3 regions of the Photobacterium sp. GJ3 genome follow, and region 3 is predicted to be linked to each of the others. Evidence: riboswitches for the same ligand, from Rfam matches in the RefSeq annotation. Region 3 holds a riboswitch; each other region holds the start of a gene.
What was found. A riboswitch is a leader RNA that binds a small molecule or an ion and turns the genes downstream of it on or off. The one in region 3 is predicted to bind thiamine pyrophosphate.
Positions count from the first base shown of each region.

Region 1: linked by a shared signal. The riboswitch ahead of thiB (thiamine ABC transporter substrate binding subunit) and the one ahead of thiC (phosphomethylpyrimidine synthase ThiC) in region 3 are both predicted to bind thiamine pyrophosphate.
Region 2: linked by a shared signal. The riboswitch ahead of thiD (bifunctional hydroxymethylpyrimidine kinase/phosphomethylpyrimidine kinase) and the one ahead of thiC (phosphomethylpyrimidine synthase ThiC) in region 3 are both predicted to bind thiamine pyrophosphate.

Region 1 is NZ_CP073578.1:240,008-247,889, reverse strand. It holds gene leuA (2-isopropylmalate synthase) at 246-1,799, shown strand; gene leuB (3-isopropylmalate dehydrogenase) at 1,802-2,893, shown strand; gene leuC (3-isopropylmalate dehydratase large subunit) at 2,920-4,359, shown strand; gene leuD (3-isopropylmalate dehydratase small subunit) at 4,378-4,980, shown strand; gene KDD30_RS01200 (DUF547 domain-containing protein) at 5,105-5,905, shown strand; TPP riboswitch at 5,999-6,120, shown strand; gene thiB (thiamine ABC transporter substrate binding subunit) at 6,259-7,215, shown strand; gene thiP (thiamine/thiamine pyrophosphate ABC transporter permease ThiP) at 7,232-7,882, shown strand, end outside.
Region 2 is NZ_CP073579.1:585,531-593,412, reverse strand. It holds gene KDD30_RS19530 (hypothetical protein) at 1-356, shown strand, start outside; gene KDD30_RS19525 (hypothetical protein) at 645-1,145, opposite strand; gene KDD30_RS19520 (family 20 glycosylhydrolase) at 1,725-4,313, shown strand; gene KDD30_RS19515 (VOC family protein) at 4,376-4,732, opposite strand; TPP riboswitch at 4,915-5,012, shown strand; gene thiD (bifunctional hydroxymethylpyrimidine kinase/phosphomethylpyrimidine kinase) at 5,111-5,992, shown strand; gene KDD30_RS19505 (ABC transporter ATP-binding protein) at 6,010-6,780, shown strand; gene KDD30_RS19500 (ABC transporter permease) at 6,773-7,603, shown strand; gene KDD30_RS19495 (ABC transporter substrate-binding protein) at 7,626-7,882, shown strand, end outside.
Region 3 is NZ_CP073578.1:3,344,865-3,352,746, forward strand. It holds gene KDD30_RS15625 (thiazole synthase) at 1-272, opposite strand, end outside; gene thiS (sulfur carrier protein ThiS) at 274-483, opposite strand; gene KDD30_RS15635 (HesA/MoeB/ThiF family protein) at 480-1,238, opposite strand; gene thiE (thiamine phosphate synthase) at 1,242-1,883, opposite strand; gene thiC (phosphomethylpyrimidine synthase ThiC) at 1,880-3,808, opposite strand; TPP riboswitch at 3,934-4,031, opposite strand; gene KDD30_RS15650 (universal stress protein) at 4,089-4,511, opposite strand; gene crcB (fluoride efflux transporter CrcB) at 4,619-5,002, shown strand; tRNA gene KDD30_RS15660 (tRNA-Trp) at 5,179-5,255, opposite strand; tRNA gene KDD30_RS15665 (tRNA-Asp) at 5,463-5,539, opposite strand; rRNA gene rrf (5S ribosomal RNA) at 5,581-5,696, opposite strand; rRNA gene KDD30_RS15675 (23S ribosomal RNA) at 5,939-7,882, opposite strand, start outside.

The DNA.
Region 1 (7,882 bases), 500 kb from region 3:
GTCTGCACAATCTGATATTCCTTTGGTCAACAACACAGCGGATACTTAAAATGCAAACACAAATCACCCTCCTACTCAGCCTACTCCTTCTCGTGAATCGTCGCGTGGGTAGCTGATGGGTGAAATTCACCGCTAAAGTTTCAGACAAACCCGCGCCTGGCGCGGGTTTTTCGTATCAAAGGCCCGGCGAACAGGACGCGACCAAGCCATAATCAAAGACAGGCAGGCCAGAAAAGGAAGCAATCATGAACAACGATCAGGTCATCATCTTCGACACCACGTTACGTGACGGCGAACAAGCGTTATCCGCCAGTTTAACTGTGAAAGAAAAACTGCAAATTGCATACGCGCTGGAGCGGCTGGGCGTGGATGTGATCGAAGCAGGCTTCCCGGTCTCTTCGCCGGGCGATTTTGAATCGGTGCAGACCATTGCCCGGCACATCAAGAACAGCCGTATCTGTGCCTTGTCCCGTGCCGTCGCGAACGACATTGATGTCGCCGCCGAATCGTTAAAAGTTGCCGAAGCCTTCCGAATTCATACCTTCATCTCCACCTCCACCATTCATGTTCAGGACAAACTGCGCCGCAGCTACGATGATGTCATCGAAATGGGTGTGGCCGCCGTCAAACGTGCCCGTCAGTACACGGATGATGTGGAATTTTCCTGTGAAGATGCAGGCCGGACCCCGATTGATAACCTGTGCCGCATGGTTGAAGCCGCGATCAAAGCCGGTGCCACCACAGTCAATATCCCGGATACCGTGGGCTATACCCTGCCCAACGAGTTTGGCGGGATTATCACCCAGCTGTTTAACCGGGTGCCGAACATTGATAAAGCCGTGATTTCTGTTCACTGCCACGACGATCTGGGCATGTCGGTCGCCAACTCTATGTCAGCCGTTCAGGCCGGTGCCCGCCAGATTGAAGGCACCATCAACGGTATTGGTGAACGCGCGGGTAACTGTGCGCTGGAAGAGATCGCCATGATCATCAAAACCCGCGCCGAATTCCTGGGCGTCAGCACCCAAATCAAGCATGAAGAAATTTCCCGCACCAGCCGTCTGGTCAGCCAGTTGTGCAACATGCCGATTCAGTCCAACAAAGCCATTGTCGGTGCCAATGCCTTCAGCCATTCCTCCGGGATTCATCAGGATGGCATGCTGAAGAACAAGAACACCTACGAAATTATGACGCCTGAGTCGATCGGTCTGAAAAATCAGGCTCTGAATCTGACCAGCCGCTCCGGCCGTGCTGCCGTGAAGAGCCACATGGACACCATGGGCTACACCGAAGGCGACTACAATCTGGACACCCTGTACGCCGATTTCCTGAAACTGGCCGACCGCAAGGGTCAGGTATTTGATTACGATCTGGAAGCCCTGATGTACTTCGCCAACCTGCGCGAAGAAGACGATTTCTACAAACTGAACTACCTGAGCGTCCAGTCCGGCAGCGTCGTTGCCACCACCAGTATCAAGCTGCAATGCGGTGAAGAAGAAAAATGCGAAGCGGCGGTCGGAAACGGCCCGGTTGATGCGCTGTACCAGTGTATTTACCGTTTAACCGGCTATGAGATCGTGCTGGAGAAATTCGAACTGACGGCCAAGGGTGAAGGGGAAGACGGTCTGGGTCAGGCCGATATTATTGCCAATTATAAAGGCCGTAAATACCACGGCACCGGTCTGGCAACCGACATTGTGGAAGCCTCTGGTCAGGCGTTGCTGCATGTGATCAACAGCATCCACCGCGCCGAACAAATCGAAGAAATTAAACAAAAAGCTAAAATGGAGACTGTATAACCATGGCAGGTCAAAGCTATCAAATTGCTGTGTTACCCGGCGACGGGATTGGCCCGGAAGTGATGCAACAGGCGCACAAAGTCCTGAACGCGATCGAGGAAAAGTTCGGTTTCACACTGGCCCGCGAAGAATTTGATGTCGGTGGCATTGCCATCGACAATCACGGTTCCCCGCTGCCAGCGCATACCCTGAAAGGCTGTGAAGCCGCCGATGCCGTGTTGTTCGGCTCGGTCGGCGGCCCGAAATGGGAACACCTGCCAGCCAATGACCAGCCTGAACGCGGGGCACTGTTGCCACTGCGCAAACATTTCCAGTTGTTCTGTAACCTGCGTCCGGCCCAGATCCACAGCGGCCTGGAAGCTTTCTCACCCTTGCGAGCCGACATTTCCGAGCGCGGCTTTGATATCGTGGTGGTCCGTGAACTGACGGGCGGCATTTATTTTGGTCAGCCGAAAGGCCGGGAAGGCGAAGGGGCGATGGAAAAAGCCTTCGATACCGAAGTCTATCACCGCTACGAGATTGAACGCATTGCCCGCATCGCGTTTGAATCTGCCCGCCTGCGTCGCAAAAAAGTCTGCTCTATCGACAAAGCCAACGTGCTGCAAAGCTCCATTTTATGGCGCGAAGTGGTCGAGCAGATCGCCAAAGATTACCCGGATGTCGAACTGAGCCATATGTACATCGACAACGCAACCATGCAGCTGATCAAAGATCCGTCCCAGTTTGACGTGATGCTGTGCTCCAATATTTTCGGCGACATTATTTCAGACGAATGCGCCATGATCACCGGTTCCATGGGCATGCTGCCTTCTGCCAGTCTGAATCAGGACAAATTCGGTATGTACGAACCTGCCGGTGGTTCTGCCCCGGATATCGCAGGTAAAAACATCGCCAACCCGGTGGCACAGATTCTGTCGGCGGCGCTGATGCTGCGCTACAGCCTGGGTGAAGAAGAAGCGGCACGCGCCATTGAGCAAGCCGTCTCTCAGGCACTGGAAGCCGGGGAACTGACGGCAGATCTGGCAGGCAGCCGTCCGGCCCTGTCGACCGATGCCATGGGCGACAAGATCGCAGCCTATATCCGTCAGGCGTAAGCTGAACCACGAGGAGCAAACGAGCAATGTCAAACACAACAACATCAGCCAAAACGCTGTACGAAAAAGTTTATGACGCCCACGTGGTTGTGGCCGCTGAAGGTGAAAACCCGATCCTGTATATCGATCGTCATCTGGTCCATGAAGTTACCTCACCACAGGCGTTTGACGGCCTGCGTGAAAAAGGCCGCAAAGTCCGCCAGACCGGCAAGACGTTTGCCACCATGGATCACAATGTGTCCACTCAGACCAAAGACATCAAAGCGTCCGGCGAAATGGCACGGATTCAGATGGAAACCCTGGCAAAGAACTGCGAAGAATTCGGCGTCACCCTGTACGATCTGAACCACAAATATCAGGGCATCGTCCACGTCATGGGGCCTGAACTGGGGATCACGCTGCCGGGCATGACCATTGTCTGCGGTGATTCTCATACCGCTACCCACGGTGCATTCGGATCGCTGGCGTTCGGCATCGGCACCTCGGAAGTAGAGCATGTGCTGGCCACTCAGACCCTGAAACAGGCCCGCGCCAAAACCATGAAAATTGAGGTCAAAGGCCAGGTCGCTCCGGGGATCACGGCAAAAGACATTATTCTGGCCATCATCGGCGAAACCACGGCAGCCGGCGGTACCGGTTATGTGGTCGAGTTCTGTGGTGAAGCCATCACTGATCTGACGATGGAAGGCCGGATGACGGTCTGTAACATGGCGATTGAGCTGGGTGCCAAAGCGGGTCTGATCGCGCCGGATCAAACCACCTTTGATTACATCAAGGACCGCAAGTTTGCCCCGACCGGTGCCGATTTCGACGCTGCCGTGGCCTACTGGCAAACCCTGAAGTCGGATCCGGACGCCCGGTTCGACAAAGTGGTGACGCTGGATGCACAAAGCATCAAACCTCAAGTCACCTGGGGCACCAACCCGGGACAAGTGATTGCTGTCGATGCACCGATTCCGGCACCGGAAAGCTTCAGCGATCCGGTCGAGCGCGCTTCTGCAGCCAAAGCACTGGCGTATATGGGTCTGGAAGCCGGGAAAAAGCTGGCTGATTTTCCGGTTGATAAAGTTTTCATCGGTTCGTGCACCAACTCTCGCATCGAAGATATGCGGGCCGCGGCAGCCGTCGCGAAAGGCCGCAAAGTCGCAGCCAATGTTCAGGCGCTGGTCGTCCCGGGTTCTGAACAGGTGAAAGCGCAGGCGGAAAAAGAAGGTTTGGATAAAATCTTCATCGAAGCCGGTTTTGAATGGCGTCTGCCGGGTTGCTCCATGTGTCTGGCAATGAACAACGACCGCTTGGGTCCCGGGGAGCGCTGCGCGTCCACCAGTAACCGGAACTTTGAAGGTCGTCAGGGCCGTGATGGCCGGACTCATCTGGTCAGTCCCGCCATGGCTGCTGCTGCAGCCTGTGCCGGTCACTTCGTGGATATCCGCGAGCTGGACCAAGCAACCGTCGCCACCGCCTAACAGAGAAGGAAGAAAACCATGGCAGGAATCAAACAACATACCGGACTGGTGGTGCCGCTGGATGCCGCAAACGTCGACACCGACGCCATCATACCTAAGCAGTTTTTACAGAAAGTAAACCGGATTGGGTTTGGCAAACATTTGTTCCATGACTGGCGTTTTCTGGACGATGCCGGTGAGCAGCCAAATCCGGAATTTGTCCTGAACTACCCGCGCTATCAGGGGGCAAGCATTTTGCTGGCCCGTGAAAACTTCGGCTGCGGGTCGTCTCGTGAGCACGCCCCATGGTCGCTGGCGGATTACGGGATCAAAGTCATGATCGCGCCGAGCTTTGCCGACATTTTCTACGGCAACTCGATCAACAACCAGATGGTCCCGGTTCGCCTGACCGAAGCTGAAGTCGACGAACTGTTCCAATATGTCGAAGCCAGCGAAGGCGCGGAGATCACGGTCGATCTGGAAACCATGACGGTCACCGCCAATGGCAAATCGTATTCGTTTGAAATCGACGCGTTCCGCCGCCACTGCCTGCTGAACGGTCTGGACAACATCGGGCTCACGTTGCAGCACGAAGATAAAATCGCAGATTATGAAAGCAGGATCCCGGCATTTCTGGCCTGATCGCCCGTCTTTCTGATTGACGCTGACACCCTGCTCCGGCAGGGTGTTTTTTTACCCCAGATTTCAGAAAGAATCCGTGCGCATCACGGTCTGTTGGGTATCGCTCACTGACAAAGGTGTTCCCATGATTCTTCGCCGGCAATCTGTTCTCACATTCCTCTTGTTGGGTTTTCTCAGCCTGAGTTTCCCGGCTTTCGCCGCCCCCAAGGCTGATCTCTGGCCGTTCTGGCAAGCCAGTCAAACCCAGAGCACAAAAACAGTTGATCATGGCGCATGGCAACACCTGCTGGATCATTATCTGGTTGTGGCACCGCAACAAACCCGTTTCCGTTATGCCGCCGTGACGACAGCCGATAAAGTTGTGCTGAACGGTTATCTGAACACCCTGACGGCGGAAGATCCGCGCCAGCTGAACCGAAATGAGCAGTTTGCTTACTGGGTGAACCTCTACAACGCACTGACGGTGAAGGTGATTCTGGACAACTATCCGATCAGCTCAATCACCAAACTGGGCGGTTTCCTCAGCTTCGGTCCCTGGGATGAAAAGCTGATCACCATTGATGGACAGCAGTTGTCGCTGAACGATATCGAGCACAGAATTCTGCGGCCAATCTGGCAGGACAAACGCATTCATTATGTGGTGAACTGTGCCAGCCTGGGTTGTCCGGATCTGCTGCCGAAAGCAATGAACGCCAGCAATCTCAACGCGCAGCTCGAAGCCGCTGCCACACGCTTCATCAACAGCCGCAAAGGCGTTCAGGAATCCGGTGGAAAAGTCCGATTATCCTCGATTTATGACTGGTATCAGTCTGACTTCGGTGCGCTGCCAGACTTACAACAGCACCTGAACATGTATCGTGAACAACCCGTCACTCTGAACAAACCCGTATATGACTACGACTGGCGGCTCAACGAAGCCCGCTGATCCCGCAAGATACTGTGTCTGACCTTGGGTCAAACCTTTGGCCAGACGCAGCATTGTGGCTGGCAAAGGTGCGCAGCCCCGTTTACAATGAGAGCCGTTCTCATGGGGAGTCATCCGACTGAGATCGTGTTATTCGCCCATCACGGGAGAATACACGGGACCCATCGAACCTGAACCAGGTCATGCTGGCGTAGGAATTGAGAAACGGAAAGCACCTGATTGCAATTTGCCGTGTCTTTCCGGGACAAACCGCCCACTCACTCGACGCCGCGCCTTCTTGAAGAAATTGGAATTCCCTGCCCGTCAGGACTCAGGAGCGCTTTGTGAAACACCTCATTACCGCTTTACCTTTCATGGTTGCAGCAACTTCAGCGGCCGCCGCACAACCCACCTTAACCGTGTATACCTACAGTTCGTTTACTGCCGACTGGGGACCAGGTCCGGCCATTGAAAAAGCGTTCGAAAAAGAATGTGGCTGCGACCTGAAGTTTGTTGCGCTGGATGATGGCGTCTCTATCCTCAACCGGGTTCGCCTGGAAGGTAAAGGGACCAAAGCAGATGTTCTGCTGGGCCTGGACAACAACCTGATGACCGAGGCTAAGAAAACAGGCCTGCTGGCCACCAGCACTATAGATACTTCAGCCGTGACCATTCCGGGTGGCTGGAAAGACGATACCTTTGTTCCTTTTGATTACGGTTATTTCGCCTTCATCTACGACAGCGAAAAACTGAAAAATCCCCCCAGCAGCCTGAAAGAGCTGGTGACACGCGAAGATCTGAACCTGATTTATCAGGATCCGCGCACCTCTACGCCGGGTCAGGGTCTGATGCTGTGGGTGAAATCCGTTTATGGCGATCAGGCAACCCAAGCCTGGCAACAACTGGCGAAGAAAACCGTCACCGTCACCAAAGGCTGGTCTGAGGCCTATAACATGTTCCTCAATGGTGAAACGGATCTGGTGCTCTCGTATACCACTTCACCGGCGTATCATCTGATTGCCGAGAATGAAGACAAGTATAAAGCTGCCAATTTCAGCGAAGGACACTATATGCAGGTTGAAGTCGCAGCCAAGCTGAAAAACACCCAAAACAACGCGCTGGCCGATCAGTTCCTGAACTTTATTCTGACGCCTGGATTCCAGTCTGAGATCCCAACAGGCAACTGGATGTATCCGGTGACGAATCAGGCCCTGCCGGAAGGCTTCAGCACGCTGACGCGTCCGGCCAAATCGCTGGAGTTCAGCGCAGATGAAGTCGCCAAAGAGCGCAGAACCTGGGTCCGCGAATGGCAAACCGCACTGACTCAGTAATCGTATAGGTTTTCTCTTGTTACTTTCCCGTTCCAGCCTGCCCGGCGTGATGAGTGCCGGGCTGATTTTGATTCTGGTCGGCGGGGCGCTCAGCGCCCTGCTCGGACAAGCCACGGCATTACACCCGCTGGCCCTCTGGCAGGACCCCTATCTGCGCCATGTCACTGCATTCAGCTTCAAACAAGCGCTGCTCTCGACCCTGCTGAGTGTCATCCCTGCAATCCCTGTCGCTTACGCCCTGTCGCGGCGGCGGTTTCCGGGCCGATCTCTGCTATTGCGACTGTTCGCGATGACCGTGGTGCTGCCAGTGCTCGTAGCTGTATTTGGCTTGCTGGCGATTTACGGCAACAGCGGCCTGCTGGCACAAGGGCTGGCCGGGCTGGAGATGAAACTCCCGTTCAGTATTTATGGTCTGAACGGGATTTTGCTGGCGCATGTCTTTTTGAATCTGCCGCTGGCCTGCCGGTTACTCCTGCAAAGTCTGGAAGGCATTCCGGCGGAGCAGCATCAGCTTGCTGCGCATCTGGGAATGAAAGGCTGGCCGCTGTTCCGGCTGGTTGCCTGGCCCCGGTTGCGTCAGCAATTGCCGCAGGTGGCAGGGCTGGTCTTTATGCTGTGCTTCACCAGTTTCGCGGTCATTATGTCGCTGGGTGGCGGTCCGAAAGCA
Region 2 (7,882 bases), on a different replicon from region 3:
GAAATTACCAGCTACACAGCATTACCTTTAAAGGCACCGATGGCAGAAAAACCGTCTTTTCTCAAACTGAAAAACCACTCAACGTCCACTTCAGTATTTCAGCCGGTGAAGTCACCTACCTTGGCCAATTCATTGCCAGCAGTATGGTTTCGAAGAGTCAGCTCTGGAATACCGAATACCCGAATGGCCGGGGTTATCTGACGCATAGTGATGCTGAACAAAGAGACCGGGCTTTTCTCTACCAACAACACCCGGAACTATCTGCGCTTTTTTTCAAAAAAGCTGCCTTAGAAAAGAGCCCGTCACCACTTCTGAAAGTCGAAAATCAGGCCACTCAATCGATTAACACGCTGTAAAATATTTTTTTGAATAAAATACAGTCACTTAAGTGGTATTTTGCTCAGTTTCACAAAGCAAAAAAATACAATAAAAATCTGCTAGCCGAGTGCTTGACTTTGGCAAAGGCGTCACGGCTTCTGGCTTAGCAGCATTTCCCACAGAGTTATGCACAACTTTTGTGGATAACCAAAGCATGGTCTCAAAGTCGTCACACCGAGAAGTCAATCGATTAACCCGCTGTTCTGTCATCAAAAAAGCCGGGCTGACAGCCCGGCTCTTCGACTTCAAAGACATCGATTGAAATTTTATTCAATGCTTGAGCATTCTGCGTCTTGAATCGTCAGGTTCGAATTGAATTTATATTCAATCAAGTATTGTGCTGCTGTTGGATAAAAACCTGCATCAATCGCCGCTTTCAGATTGTCCAGATCAATCTTATACGTTTTCAGGCCAACTTCGTTCAATTCGTTTGGAAGGCAACTGCTGTTATCGGCTTCATCAAAACACATACCGGCTGTGCTCGGAATCTTGGCACAACCTGTATCTTCAACAGAACCGGCAACATTCACCAGATCTGCACGTGTGGCCACAGGTACATTTGCAGGCAGACCAATGTTATAAGTTTGATCTAAATTTTGTAGCTCTACCCATGTATAGTAACCATCTTGCACACCCGTCACGCCTTGAATATCAGCGCTATGGATGGTGAACACTTCAACTTTTCCCTCAAGTAAATTTTCGACTGTCTCTTCATCACAACCGGCCAGAGCCAGTAATGAACACAGAACGATTGCTGCTCTTGTCATATGTCTATCCTTTATCGTTATTTGGGTGTTGCAGAGCGAGTATCTTCTACAGATAAGCGGAAATCCACTTCCAATCCCGAAACTGATAGCTGGCTGCCATTTTTAACACATTTATCATTAACGGCATGAATATGATTACTTTTCGACCAGAACCTGTCGCATTTATCTTTGCTGCATGACCCACTGCCCCGCATACGAAGAGCTCTATTTTGTACAATTGACACGAAACGATATCTTCAAACATCATTTTCACTGATTGACACTTGTACAACGCTTGGTTGAATCAACCTCTCCCAAAATAATCGGCATGATTTTTTGAGGAGGGATAACACAATGATTCGCATATAGAATTATCGTACTTATGCCATCTGTCAGGTAAATGTATTGACAGTGAGTATAAAATTTACAATCCCTATCACGAATACAGAATGAAAAAATCCTTAGGTTGTATTCTTTTCTTGGGACCCCCGACAATTCCGAAAAACAGCCTTGCAACTTCATCTATTGATATTTTTATTAATCAACTCTGCTCGTTAGGCTGAAAACTGATTTTTTACTCATCGAAAAAAGGAACCAAAGATGATGAAAACGTCAGTACTGGCATTTGCCTTATCGGCTGCACTTGCTGCTCCTGCGTTCGCCATCCCAGCCACAACACTTGATCAACTGGGTCAGGGGCTGGATGTTCAATACACTGTTATTGATAACACTCAGGAGGACTGGGTCTCTTTCCGAGCCAAGCTCGATTTCACGAATCAAAGCGCTCAAACACTGCCCGCCTCTGGCTGGGCTATATATTTCAGCCACATACGGATGGTGAAAAATGTTCTGACCGATCAGGTGAAGATTTCTCACGTCAATGGCGATATGTTTAAGCTGGAGCCTACAGCAAGCTTCGTTCCACTGGCACCTGGCCAGTCCCTGACCATTGAATTCGATGCGTCTGACTGGCAAGTGGCAAAAACGGACATCATGCCGAACTGGTATCTGGTCTCACAAGAAAACGGAGAAACGTTCACTTCGCTGATTGCCAGCACGAGTAATCGTGTCAATGGATGGGTCCCGACCAAACCATCAGAAGAGCTCGCTTTCGTTTCTGATTTCTCAACACCTCAACAATGGAAACGATACGGCAGTGCCGCGATTACCGACTATTACGATCCTTTTACAGCACAAGACCGATATCAGCGAAATGCAGATCTCAGCGTCCTGAGTCAAGCGACAGGCGTGATTCCGACCCCCGCTCAAATCGCCATGGGTTCAGGTCAGGTCGCACTGGATTCCAACTGGGTCATTGTTTACGACAATGGCTATGAAGATCAGGCCATGTTCCTGGCAGACCAATTGGGTCTGACCGCGGTGCCCTGGTCGCCTGCAACTCAAAAACGTATCCAGATTGGCTGGAGCCAGGTACAGGTCAATGGCGTTCAGAAATGGGACGAGGCTTATAACCTCCATGTAGATCCGGCAAAAGACATCATTTCAATTGGCGCAGCAGACGGCGCAGGTGCGTTATATGCTTCACAATCTTTACTGCAGCTGATTGATGGAAATCAGGTTCCAGCTGTTCAAATCTCAGATGCACCACGTTTTGCATACCGGGGTTTGTCCGTCGACTCCGTGCGGAACTTCCGGACCAAAGATTCCATCCTTCAACTACTTGATCAAATGGCAGCCTTTAAACTGAACAAACTGCATCTGCGCCTTGCTGATGATGAAGGCTGGCGTGTTGAGATTGACGGTTTGCCTGAGTTAACCGAAGTCGGTTCAAAACGCTGTCACGATCCTGAAGAAAAAACCTGCTTGCTGCCTTTCCTCGGCGCAGGCCCGGACGGCACACCTGAGTCCAATGGCTATTACACCGCGCAAGAGTATCGTGAGATCCTGACACACGCGGCTGCACTGAATATTGAAGTGGTGCCAGAAATTGATATTCCGGGACATGCGCATGCTGCAATCAAAGCCATGGAAGCGCGTTACGATCACTATGCGGCACAGGGGAATCTTGAAAAAGCGAACCAATATCTGCTGACTGATTTTGATGACACCACGCAATATCTGTCTGTTCAGATGTTTACCGACAATGCGATCAACGTCTGCATGGATTCAACCTACAACTTTGTGGATGCCGTGGTAAAAGGCCTGGTCGACCTGCATCAGGGGATTCAGCCTCTCAAAACCTTCCATTTCGGTGGTGACGAAATTGCCGGTGCCTGGGTGAACTCTCCGGTTTGTCAGGCATTTATTGCCAATAACACCGATGGTGTGAACAGTGTCTCGGATCTGAGCCGTTATTTCGTGGAGCGAATTTCCGTTATCACCGCGAACTATGGCTTGGATATGGCGGGCTGGGAAGACGGTCTGATGCATGATGGTCAGGTCTATCCTCGTTCTGAAATGGCCAACACCACGCTGTGGGGGAACGCATGGCAAAACATCTGGGAATGGGGTGTTGCGGATCGCGCTTATAATCTGGCCAACAACGATTATAAAGTCGTCTATAACCATGCAACTCACCTGTACTTCGACCACCCGTACGAGCCCGATCCAAACGAGCGCGGCTACTACTGGGCACCGCGGTTCACCGATACCCGGAAAACCTTTGGCTATATGCCGGATGATGTCTTTGCCAATGCAGATTTCACCCGCGCCGGTGCACCGATTACAAAAGAAGACGTTGTGGCTTCCGCTGGTGTGAAAAAACTGCTGAAGCCTGAAAATGTACTCGGTCTTCAGGGCTCTCTGTGGGCAGAAACGGTGCGTACGGAAGATCAGTTTGAAGGCATGACCTTCCCGCGTGTACTGGGTCTGGCTGAGCGTGCCTGGCATACAGCGAGTTGGGAAGCCAACGACAATGCTGGTATTCCGGCCGATGAAGCCGCACGGAACAGCGACTACAATCACTTCGCCAACCTGCTGGGCCAGAAAGTTCTGCCGAAACTGGAACAGGCCGGTATTGCTTTCAACCTGCCAGTGCCCGGTGGTGTGATTGAAAATGGCGTGCTCAAAGCAAATACCACATTCCCTGGACTGACCATTGAGTTCTCGGCCGATCAAGGCGCAAGCTGGCAAACCTTTGATGCCCTGAACCCACCCGCAGCTTCGGCCGGTGTTCAGATCAGAACGGTTTCCGGCCAGCGGACCAGCCGTGTTGCAACTGTAAATTAATCTGGCAATCCATGAATCAAAGAGCTCCGTGCAGGAGCTCTTTTCTTTTCATGAAGTATCATTTATCGGGGTTCTGCCCACACTGCAAATTCATTCCCGCTGGGCTCGGTGAAATGGAAGCGCCGTCCGCCGGGAAAATCAAAAATGGGCCGGATAATCTGACCTCCAGCTGCAATGACTTGCTGCTCAGTCGCCTCCAGATCATCACTGAACAACACAATGAGTGCCGCCCCTTGCGAGGCGTCCGATTTCATAGGCGCAGCATAAAATCCGCCATCCAGCCCCTGATCAGAAAAAGCGGTATATTCGTCACCGTAGTCTGTAAACGACCAACCAAAAACCGACTGAAAAAAATCTTTTGTTTTCTGAATATCGCGGGCAGGAAACTCTACATAGTTAATTTTATGATGAATATTCACAAGCTTGCTCCGGTTCAATGAGGTTACCGATATCATAGGCTGAAATCGCCAGGAATAAATCACTCAGACAAATTTCGCGTAATTCTTTTGCTTTCACAGAAAAAACAAGGTTAGAATGACCGCGCGATAACAAGCTTGAGAGATTATTCTTCAGCGTCACAACCGTTATCAAAGAATCAAAGTAACGTTAGTCGGGGAGCCGGAAGGCTGAGACCACATCGTGGGACCCGTTGAACCTGATCCAGTTAGCACTGGCGGAGGGAACTAGCAGATAGCCTGCCACCGAAACTGCCAATAACATGGCCCTTTCGATTCGGCCCACTGGCGACTGTACGTCTTCCCTGCCCATCAAACTGGTATTGATGCAAAGGGAAGCAGATGAACAAGCCAGCACAAACCCAACACGCTTCAAACCGCAACACAACGCCTATCGTTCTGACGATCGCCGGATCCGACAGTGGTGGCGGCGCTGGTATTCAGGCCGATATCAAAGCGATTTCCGCGACGGGTGGATATGCATGCTCTGTCATCACAGCCCTGACCGCCCAAAATACTCTGGGCGTTACCGACATCTTTCCTGTCTCTCCTGATTTTGTTGAAGCGCAATTAGATGCCGTTTTCAGTGATCTGAATGTCAAAGCAGTCAAAATTGGGATGCTTAGTGACGCTGGCGTCATTGAGGCTGTGGCCCGAAAACTACGCCAATATCGGCCTGAGCATATCGTCCTTGATCCAGTGATGGTGGCCACCAGCGGTGACCTGCTGCTGGAAACCAAAGCCATCACAACGCTGAAAGCTGAACTTCTGCCTTTAGCAACCCTCATCACCCCCAATTTACCGGAGGCGATTGCGCTCACCCGGTCAGACAATCATGCGGCGCCAGTTCCCTCTGTTGACTCGAGTGACAAAGAAACAATCATCGCACAATTACAATCACTCGATACTGAAGCCGTGCTACTCAAGGGCGGTCACTGGGAAACCGAAAGCCAGAGTACGGATTACCTACTCACCAAAGGTGACATTGTCACCTTCAGTACCCAACGCATTCAGACAAAAAACACCCATGGCACTGGCTGCACATTATCTGCAGCGATTGCCTCCTATCTTGCTCAGGGATACACACGCACTGGCGCCGTCGCAGAAGCGAAAAACTACCTGACTTTAGCGCTGAAATTTGCCGATCAGTTAAAGATTGGTCAGGGTCATGGCCCGGTCCATCATTTTCATGCATTTCAGACGCAGTCCGGGGATCTTGCATGAGCACGCAGGCAAGCCAAATGAACCGTGTAATACAGGGACCTGGCGTGCATTTGTCGGATATCTATCTTCATTTCCCGAGTGCTTCAACCCCCTTATTCGAACATTTGTCTTTGACACTGTTTCCCGGCCAGTGGCATTGCATTCTTGGTCAGAGTGGTTGCGGAAAAACGACTTTACTGAGGCTTCTGGCCAATCTGTTGCCAGAAGATGTTCAGTACCGCGGACAGGTCACAACGTTTGACGGTCACCCGGTCAGCCCGCAGATCGCTTACATGGCACAGCAAGATCTACTGCTGCCCTGGCTGAATGTGATGGATAACGTCTGTTTCAGCTATCGACTCCGGCAACGAAAAGTGAATTCCCAAACTCAGACACGTGCCATGCACTTGCTGGCGCAGGTTGGATTGGCAGATTATGCTCAAGCCAGTCCATCCGAGCTCTCCGGTGGAATGCGCCAACGCGTCGCTTTAGTCCGCACACTGATGCAGGAAAAACCCATTGTCATCATGGATGAGCCTTTTTCTGCGCTGGATGCCGTCACGCGCTACAAACTTCAGGATCTGGCCGCAGAACTGCTGCAGGACCGGACCGTGCTCCTGATTACGCATGACCCGCAAGAAGCACTCCGGCTGGGTCATCATCTGTTTTTGATGCAAGGGAAACCAGCCCGTCTTACCGCCTTCGGGGCACCTGAGGGAGAAATCCCCAGACCCATCAACGCAGCCATGGCAGATGCACAACACCAATTGATGACGACGCTGGCCATGATGGGAAATGAAGATGACTAAATTGATCACGCAAGCTCCCATCGAGCAACCCCGTCCATTTGTCAAAACCACTGGCGGGCTGTTGCAGCATCCGGCGTTCCGGGTTGTCATCACGCTGCTGATGCTCGGATTAGCTTGGCAGGCGGTTGTGATGGTGTTTCAACTGCCTGGATTTATCCTGCCCGAGCCTCTGGCAGTCTTCAATAAACTGATTCAACAGCACGATGTCCTGTTCCGGCATGCTTGGGTGACGGCCACGGAGATTTTTCTGGGGTTGCTCACCGGGCTCACTTTCGGCCTGTTTTGTGCCCTGCTGATGTTGCTGTTTACGCCGGTACGGCGCTGGTTGCTGCCCGTATTAATTGCCAGCCAGGCCATTCCTGTTTTTGCGCTGGCACCCATTCTGATGCTCTGGCTGGGCTACGGCATTGCATCCAAAGTGGTTATGGCTGCCATCATCATCTTTTTCCCGGTCACCACTTGCTGTTTTGACGGATTACGCCATACCCCGCAGGGGTATCTGGACTTAGCCAAAACCATGAATGCCACCCGCTGGCAAATCCTCTGGCATATCCGATTACCTGCAGCCCTGCCCGCACTGGCATCTGGGATTCGCGTCGCGGTTGTTGTTGCACCCATCGGCGCCGTGGTTGGCGAATGGGTGGGTGCCAGTGAAGGGTTGGGTTACCTGATGCTGCAAGCAAATGCCCGGATGATGATTGACGAAATGTTTGCCGCCTTGCTGGTCTTAGCCGGGTTATCCGTCGCACTGTACTTCATCACAGATGCACTCTTAAAACACGCCATCCCCTGGCTGTCTGAAAACAGCCAGTCTGACTCTTAATTGATTCACAAAGGAAGTTCACATGACTTATTTTCCGGCGCGTACTGCGCTCGCGATTGCCGTATCTGCAACCAGCATTCAGCTTCAGGCTAAAGAACTGACGCTGATGCTGGACTGGTTTGTCAACCCAAACCATGGCCCAATCATTATTGCGAAAGAAAACGGTTTATTTAAAGAACAAGGCCTGGACATCAAGATTCAGGAACCTGCCGATCCATCCATGCCCGCAAAACTGGTTGCTGCCGGAAAAACCGATCTGGCAATTTCCTATCAAACCAG
Region 3 (7,882 bases):
GTGCCCAGCGCCTCCCGGGCCAGTTGCGCGGCAAAAATCGCCTCTTTGGCATTTTTGGCCCCCGAAGTATTGGGCAACAGATTGACACCAGCCTCCCGCAGCGGGGCAAGAATATCGTCATCCCGGTTTTCAATGTCGACCCGCTTGAGTGCCATGGTCACCAGCTCAGAGCCGGATGCCAGAATTGACTGTGCCATCGCGTCCCGGCCGGCATACTTACCGGTACCGGTGAAAAGACGGGAAGAAAATGTTTTATCAGCAATGGTCAGCATCTTAACCTCCGGCAATGGCTTGAAACAGGGCAATGGTATCGCCATCACTGAGCCGGGTATCAGCCCAGCTGTCGCGACTGATAATGCCTTGATTGAGTGCAACCGCCGTCGCATCCAAAGGCAGCGCGAGTTGTTCCAGCAATTGCAGCAGCGATGTTTCGGCTGTCAGTTGCAGGGCTTTGTCGTTCACTTGAACGGTCATCGTGGTCATAAAGATTCCTTACTGCATACAGGACATTGCGGGTTCATCGGCAGTCCAAATTGCTGCCATTGCAGGGTTAGTGCATCAAACTGGCGAAACTGGCCGACACCGGGCTCACCGCTGCCCGTAATGGCTTTGATCGCCTGCAGGGCCTGAAATGTCCCCATAATGCCGACCACAGGTCCGGCAATCCCGGATTCACTGCAGTTCTGCGGAGCTTTCATCTCGCCGTTCGGAAACAGGCAGTGGTAACAGGGCCCCTGCTGCGCGCGAAAGTCAAAACTCATCAGTTGCCCCTGCCAGCGGATCGCCGCGGCAGAAATCAGCACTTTCTGATGGGCAAAACAAGCCTGATTGATCGCATGACGACTGTCGAAATTGTCGGTACAGTCAAGCACGACATCAGCCAGACTGATTTCCATCGCCAGTTGCAGTTTGGCCAGATTTGCCGTGACGGCACGGGCACGGATATGCGGGTTCAGCGCTTTGACCTGCGCGACTGCCGCCTGCGCTTTGCTTTCTCCCTGATGCCGATCGCGGTAGATAATCTGACGCTGCAGATTCGAGCGCTCGACCCGATCGCCATCCGCAATCACCAGACTACCCACACCTGCGCCGGCAAGATAGAGCGCAGCCGGTGCGCCCAGACCACCCGCACCGATAATCAGAACCTTCGCCTGCTCAAGGGCCTGCTGACCCGACTCACCAATCTCGGGCAACTGCACCTGACGGTGATAGCGCATAAATGATTCATCAGACAACACGGTTCACCTCACCAGTTTGTCTGCGAAGGCTAACAATGCCTGCGCTGTATCCGGGGCGACAGTCACGGCACGCACCACAGCGATACTGGAGACGCCGGTCTGCCAGACTGCATCGACGTTGGTCAGGTCAATGCCGCCAATCGCCACGGTCGGGAATCGGCCCCCAACGGTCGCCAGATGTTCTGACAACTGCGCAACGCCTTGCGGCGGGGTTGGCATCTCTTTGGTCGGGGTCGGGAAAATATGGCCAATCGCCACATAACTGGGTGCGATCGCCATACCACGCTGAAGCTCTGCTGCGGTGCGGGTTGAAACGCCCAGACGGATCCCGGCAGCCCGCAATGCATCCAAATCAGCAATATCCAGATCTTCCTGTCCCAGGTGTATACCATAAGCACCGTGCTTCAGAGCAAGTTGCCAGTAATCATTGATAAACACCTGTGCCTGATACGCCCGTCCCAGACGGATGGCCTCAATGATTTGTGCTTCCAGTTCAGGATGCGCCGGATCCTTGATACGTAGCTGAACGGTTTTCACCCCTAACGGCAACAACTGAGCAATCCAGCGAACATCATCCACCACGGGATAGAGCGGCCCGATGCCGCCCTCCATCGCAGGAAATCCCTGTTTTACATCACCACTCATGCCTGCTCCGCCTCATGGTTTTTTGCCTGATGATACAGCTCGCTGCCTTTCTCACGGAATTCCTCTGCCTTCTGACGCATCCCTTCCAGCGGGTCCTCAAGCATCTGAATCACCTGCGCTTCTTCATTCGCTTTGGCGTACTCGCGCACTTCCTGAGAGATTTTCATCGAACAGAATTTCGGACCGCACATCGAGCAGAAATGTGCGACCTTGCCGGATTCCTGCGGCAGCGTTTCATCGTGATAAGCACGGGCAGTATCCGGGTCGAGGCCCAGATTGAACTGATCTTCCCAGCGGAACTCGAACCGCGCCTTAGACAGCGCATTGTCACGTACCTGTGCCCCCGGATGGCCTTTCGCCAGATCCGCGGCATGCGCACAAAGCTTGTAGGTGATCAGGCCGGTTTTGACGTCATCCTTATTCGGCAGACCTAAGTGCTCCTTCGGCGTGACGTAGCACAACATGGCACAGCCATACCAGCCAATCATGGCCGCGCCGATCCCCGAAGTGATATGGTCATAACCCGGTGCAATATCCGTGGTCAGCGGGCCCAGGGTGTAGAAAGGCGCTTCATCGCAGTGTTTGAGCTGCTCTTCCATGTTCTCTTTGATCAGATGCATCGGGACATGCCCCGGTCCTTCAATCATCACCTGAACATCGTATTCCCACGCAATTTTGGTCAGCTCACCCAAAGTTCGCAGTTCACTGAACTGCGCTTCATCGTTCGCATCGGCCACCGAGCCCGGACGCAGACCATCGCCGAGTGACAGAGAAATATCGTACTGGGCACAGATCTCGCAAATCTCGCGGAAATGCTCATACAGGAAGCTTTCTTTATGATGGGCCAGGCACCATTTCGCCATGATGGAGCCCCCACGGGATACGATGCCCGTGACACGCTTCGCTGTCATCGGTACAAACCGCAGCAAGACACCGGCATGAATAGTGAAGTAGTCGACGCCCTGCTCTGCTTGCTCCAGCAAGGTATCGCGGAACACTTCCCAGGTCAGATTCTCGGCAATACCGTTCACTTTCTCCAGCGCCTGATACATAGGCACCGTGCCGATAGGCACCGGGCTGTTGCGAATGATCCACTCACGCGTTTCATGGATATTACGTCCGGTCGACAGATCCATCACGGTATCGCCGCCCCAGCGTGTCGACCAGACCAGCTTCTCCACTTCTTCTTCAATGGAAGACGTCACCGCAGAGTTACCGATGTTGGCATTCACTTTCACCAGAAAGTTCCGGCCGATAATCATCGGCTCCGATTCCGGGTGGTTGATGTTCGACGGAATAATCGCCCGACCTTCGGCGACTTCTTTGCGTACAAATTCAGGGGTAATGTCTTTAGGCAGGTTTGCCCCGAAGCTTTGTCCCGGGTGCTGCTGGTTGAGGACCTCATCCCGGTAACGGGCGCGTCCCATATTTTCGCGAATTGCGATATATTCCATTTCCGGTGTAATGATCCCCTGACGGGCATAATGCATCTGTGTCACACACTGACCTGCCTGAGCGCGACGGACGCGGGCACGATGTGAAAAGCGAAGCTCATCCAACGTGTCATCCGCCAGACGTTCTTTGGTATACGCTGAACTCAGTTCATCCAGCAGTTCGGTATCACTTCGTTCTTCAATCCAGGATTCACGCAGTTTCGGCAAACCCTGATAGATATCGATGGCCTGTGCAGGGTCGGTATAAAAGCCGGAGGTGTCGTAGACACGAATCGGCTCATTCGGTTCAAAGATCGGGTTATTTTTATCACCACCGACTAATGAATCAGCCTGAGAAATTTCCCGCATCCCGACACGGATATCGTCCCGGCTGCCGGTTACATAGATTTTTCGTGAATTGGGATAGGCTTGGGTGGTGAGAGAATCAATGAATTGTTTCGCTTCCAGTCTCGCTTGTTTGCGACTCGACATAGCAATTTCCTTTTATCCATTTCAGGGAAGTTGCTTGGCGGATGGGCGCGTAAACAAGAGGCAGACACAAGTAGGGCGTGTCGCATCGTCTGATACAGCTGCTATCACGAAAAGATAGCAAGGCAGAAGATTTTTCTCTTGTTCCCTTCGCAGATACTAATCTGATCAGGTTCAACGGATCCCGCGATGCGGTCTCAGCCAGTTGGCACTCCGACAAGTTGAGCCACGAGTATATGCAAGACGGCGGCTTCCAGCAAGCAGCAGCTGATGTTTTATCCACTCAGCGGATCACCAGCAGATCGCAGTCGAGCTTCTGAGCCAGATGATGATGAAGATCGTTCAGCCAGAGTATCTCGTGCCGGGTACGGCCAATAATCACCAATTCAGCCTTCACCTGATGGGCCAGCTTTGTGATTTGTGCTGCAATGTCCCCATCTGCCAGATGAATCGCCCGAACCGGCAGAGGGGAATGCTGCGCCAGCTCAGACAGTTGTTTCATCCTTTTTTGCTGCTGTGCGTTGTGTGCTTCTTCCAGTTGTAATTCAATATCCAGAAAACTGACCTCCCCGGCACCTGGTTCGACATAGCCCAGAAAGTAATCCGCCTGATGATGTGAGGCAATCACACCGGCTTTCACCACCTGCTGTTGCGCCTGCGGATGATCCGGATTCACCGCCAGCAATACGCTCTTATACAGCCTCATCTGATCTCCTTCGCCATCATTCTTTTTTTGCCTGCTTTCAGGCATTCAACATGGGCTCCATTTCATGCTATTAGTATGGCTGAACATTTTATTGTCAGAGAAAACCTATGAATCAATTGATGACGCTGAGTTTCATTGCCGCAGGCGGTGCTTTAGGTGCCTGCAGCCGTTACCTCATTGCTGAGCTCTGCGTAGTCCTGTTCGGACGGGGATTTCCTTACGGTACACTGGCGGTCAATGTGATCGGTTCACTGATCATGGGGGCTCTGATGTCTGCGCTGAACCAAGGCTGGATTGCAGCAACCCCGTGGCGACCACTGATCGGTCTGGGCTTTCTGGGCGCACTCACGACCTTTTCCACTTTTTCAATGGACAACCTGATTCTGCTTCAGCAAGGTGCTCTGGTGAAAGCTGGGCTTAATATCCTGCTCAATGTCGTCCTGAGCCTCGCTGCCTGTTTTCTGGGGTATCAGTTGCTCCAGCGCGGATAATGCTGCTGAGTGCCTTGTAACGCCGAGGATAAACGACATCAACCTCGTTCAGAAGTGGGCTTTATTTCGCAGGGGATGACGGATCGACCGGGCTGGCGCTCCAGCCGCCGACATCAGCGCAACGCGCTGAACCTCAGATACGACAAAGCCCCGTCCGGAGACGAGGCTTTTAAATTTGGCAGGGGATGACGGATTCGAACCGCCGACATTCGGTTTTGGAGACCGACGTTCTACCGGACTGAACTAATCCCCTAGAAGTGATGAGTATTGTATACAGCTTGGCGAGAATTACCAGCCCTAGATCCTGAAAATGATTCATTGCTTTATCAAGCGCTTATAAAAACAGCAGCTTGACGTCGCGTTCAATCCAGCATTCCGGCCCGCAACCAAAGTACGCAGTACTTTTCGGAAGTCCTGATATGAAAAAAGCCCCAGTCTTTCGACTGGGGCTTCTAAGAAGTGGCGGAGCGGACGGGACTCGAACCCGCGACCCCCGGCGTGACAGGCCGGTATTCTAACCAACTGAACTACCGCTCCACACGGTCGAAACCAGAGTGACTCTGATTTCTAAATAGGGTGCCTGGCGATGTCCTACTCTCACATGGGGAGACCCCACACTACCATCGGCGCTGCTGCGTTTCACGTCTGAGTTCGGCATGGGATCAGGTGGGTCCACAGCGCTATGGTCGCCAGGCAAAATCGGTGTGATCATCCCGCTGGTGAGAATCAATCCTGACGGCATTGCCTGCCTCCTTCACTCAGTTATGTACTCATGTACACGCCTTCGTTCAGTGCGTGGGCGGCTTTGTCAGCCTTGATTCTTCCTGCGCTACCCTGGGCACGCAGTTCGGGACAATCTCTGGAAAACTGTCTAGTGTTCTCAGCACATCATTCAAGTGCTTATGGAGTCCGTACTTCAAACCCTTTGGGTGTTGTATGGTTAAGCCTCACGGGCAATTAGTACAGGTTAGCTGAGCGCCTCACAACGCTTACACACCCTGCCTATCAACGTTCTAGTCTCGAACAGCCCTTCAGGAGACTTAAAGTCTCAGGGATGACTCATCTCAGGGCCAGCTTCCCGCTTAGATGCTTTCAGCGGTTATCTGTTCCGAACTTAGCTACCGGGCAATGCGTCTGGCGACACAACCCGAACACCAGCGGTTCGTTCACTCCGGTCCTCTCGTACTAGGAGCAACTCCCTTCAATCATCCAGCGCCCACGGCAGATAGGGACCGAACTGTCTCACGACGTTCTAAACCCAGCTCGCGTACCACTTTAAATGGCGAACAGCCATACCCTTGGGACCGACTTCAGCCCCAGGATGTGATGAGCCGACATCGAGGTGCCAAACACCGCCGTCGATATGAACTCTTGGGCGGTATCAGCCTGTTATCCCCGGAGTACCTTTTATCCGTTGAGCGATGGCCCTTCCATTCAGAACCACCGGATCACTATGACCTGCTTTCGCACCTGCTCGAACCGTCATTCTCGCAGTTAAGCGGGCTTATGCCATTGCACTAACCTCACGATGTCCGACCGTGATTAGCCCACCTTCGTGCTCCTCCGTTACGCTTTGGGAGGAGACCGCCCCAGTCAAACTACCCACCAGGCACTGTCCGCACCCCGGATAACGGGGCGACGTTAGAACATCAACACGACAAGGGTGGTATTTCAAGGACGGCTCCACAGATACTGGCGTACCTGCTTCGAAGCCTCCCACCTATCCTACACATGTAGGGTCAATGTTCAGTGCCAAGCTGTAGTAAAGGTTCACGGGGTCTTTCCGTCTAGCCGCGGGGACGCAGCATCTTCACTGCGATTTCAATTTCACTGAGTCTCGGGTGGAGACAGCGTGGCCATCATTACGCCATTCGTGCAGGTCGGAACTTACCCGACAAGGAATTTCGCTACCTTAGGACCGTTATAGTTACGGCCGCCGTTTACCGGGGCTTCGATCAAGAGCTTCTCCGAAGATAACCCCATCAATTAACCTTCCGGCACCGGGCAGGCGTCACACCGTATACGTCATCTTTCGATTTTGCACAGTGCTGTGTTTTTAATAAACAGTTGCAGCCACCTGGTATCTGCGACTGCCAGCAGCTCCAAGAGCAAGTCTCTTCACCACCGGCAGCGTACCTTCTCCCGAAGTTACGGTACCATTTTGCCTAGTTCCTTCACCCGAGTTCTCTCAAGCGCCTTGGTATTCTCTACCCGACCACCTGTGTCGGTTTGGGGTACGATTCCTTACTATCTGAAGCTTAGAGGCTTTTCCCGGAAGCATGGCATCAATGACTTCACCACCGTGGTGGCTCGACATCGGGTCTCAGCCTTAAAGATGGTCCGGATTTGCCTAAACCATCAGCCTACACCCTTGAACCGGGACAACCGTCGCCCGGCCCACCTAGCCTTCTCCGTCCCCCCATCGCAATAGTAAGCAGTACGGGAATATTAACCCGTTTCCCATCGACTACGCCTTTCGGCCTCGCCTTAGGGGTCGACTCACCCTGCCCCGATTAACGTTGGACAGGAACCCTTGGTCTTCCGGCGTGGAGGTTTTTCACCCCCATTGTCGTTACTCATGTCAGCATTCGCACTTCTGATACGTCCAGCATGCCTTACAGCACACCTTCAGCCGCTTACAGAACGCTCCCCTACCCAATACGATAAATCGCATTGCCGCAGCTTCGGTGTATCACTTAGCCCCGTTAAATCTTCCGCGCAGGCCGACTCGACCAGTGAGCTATTACGCTTTCTTTAAATGATGGCTGCTTCTAAGCCAACATCCTGGCTGTCTGAGCCTTCCCACATCGTTTCCCACTTAGTGATACTTTGGGACCTTAGCTGGCGGTCTGGGTTGTTTCCCTCTCCACGACGGACGTT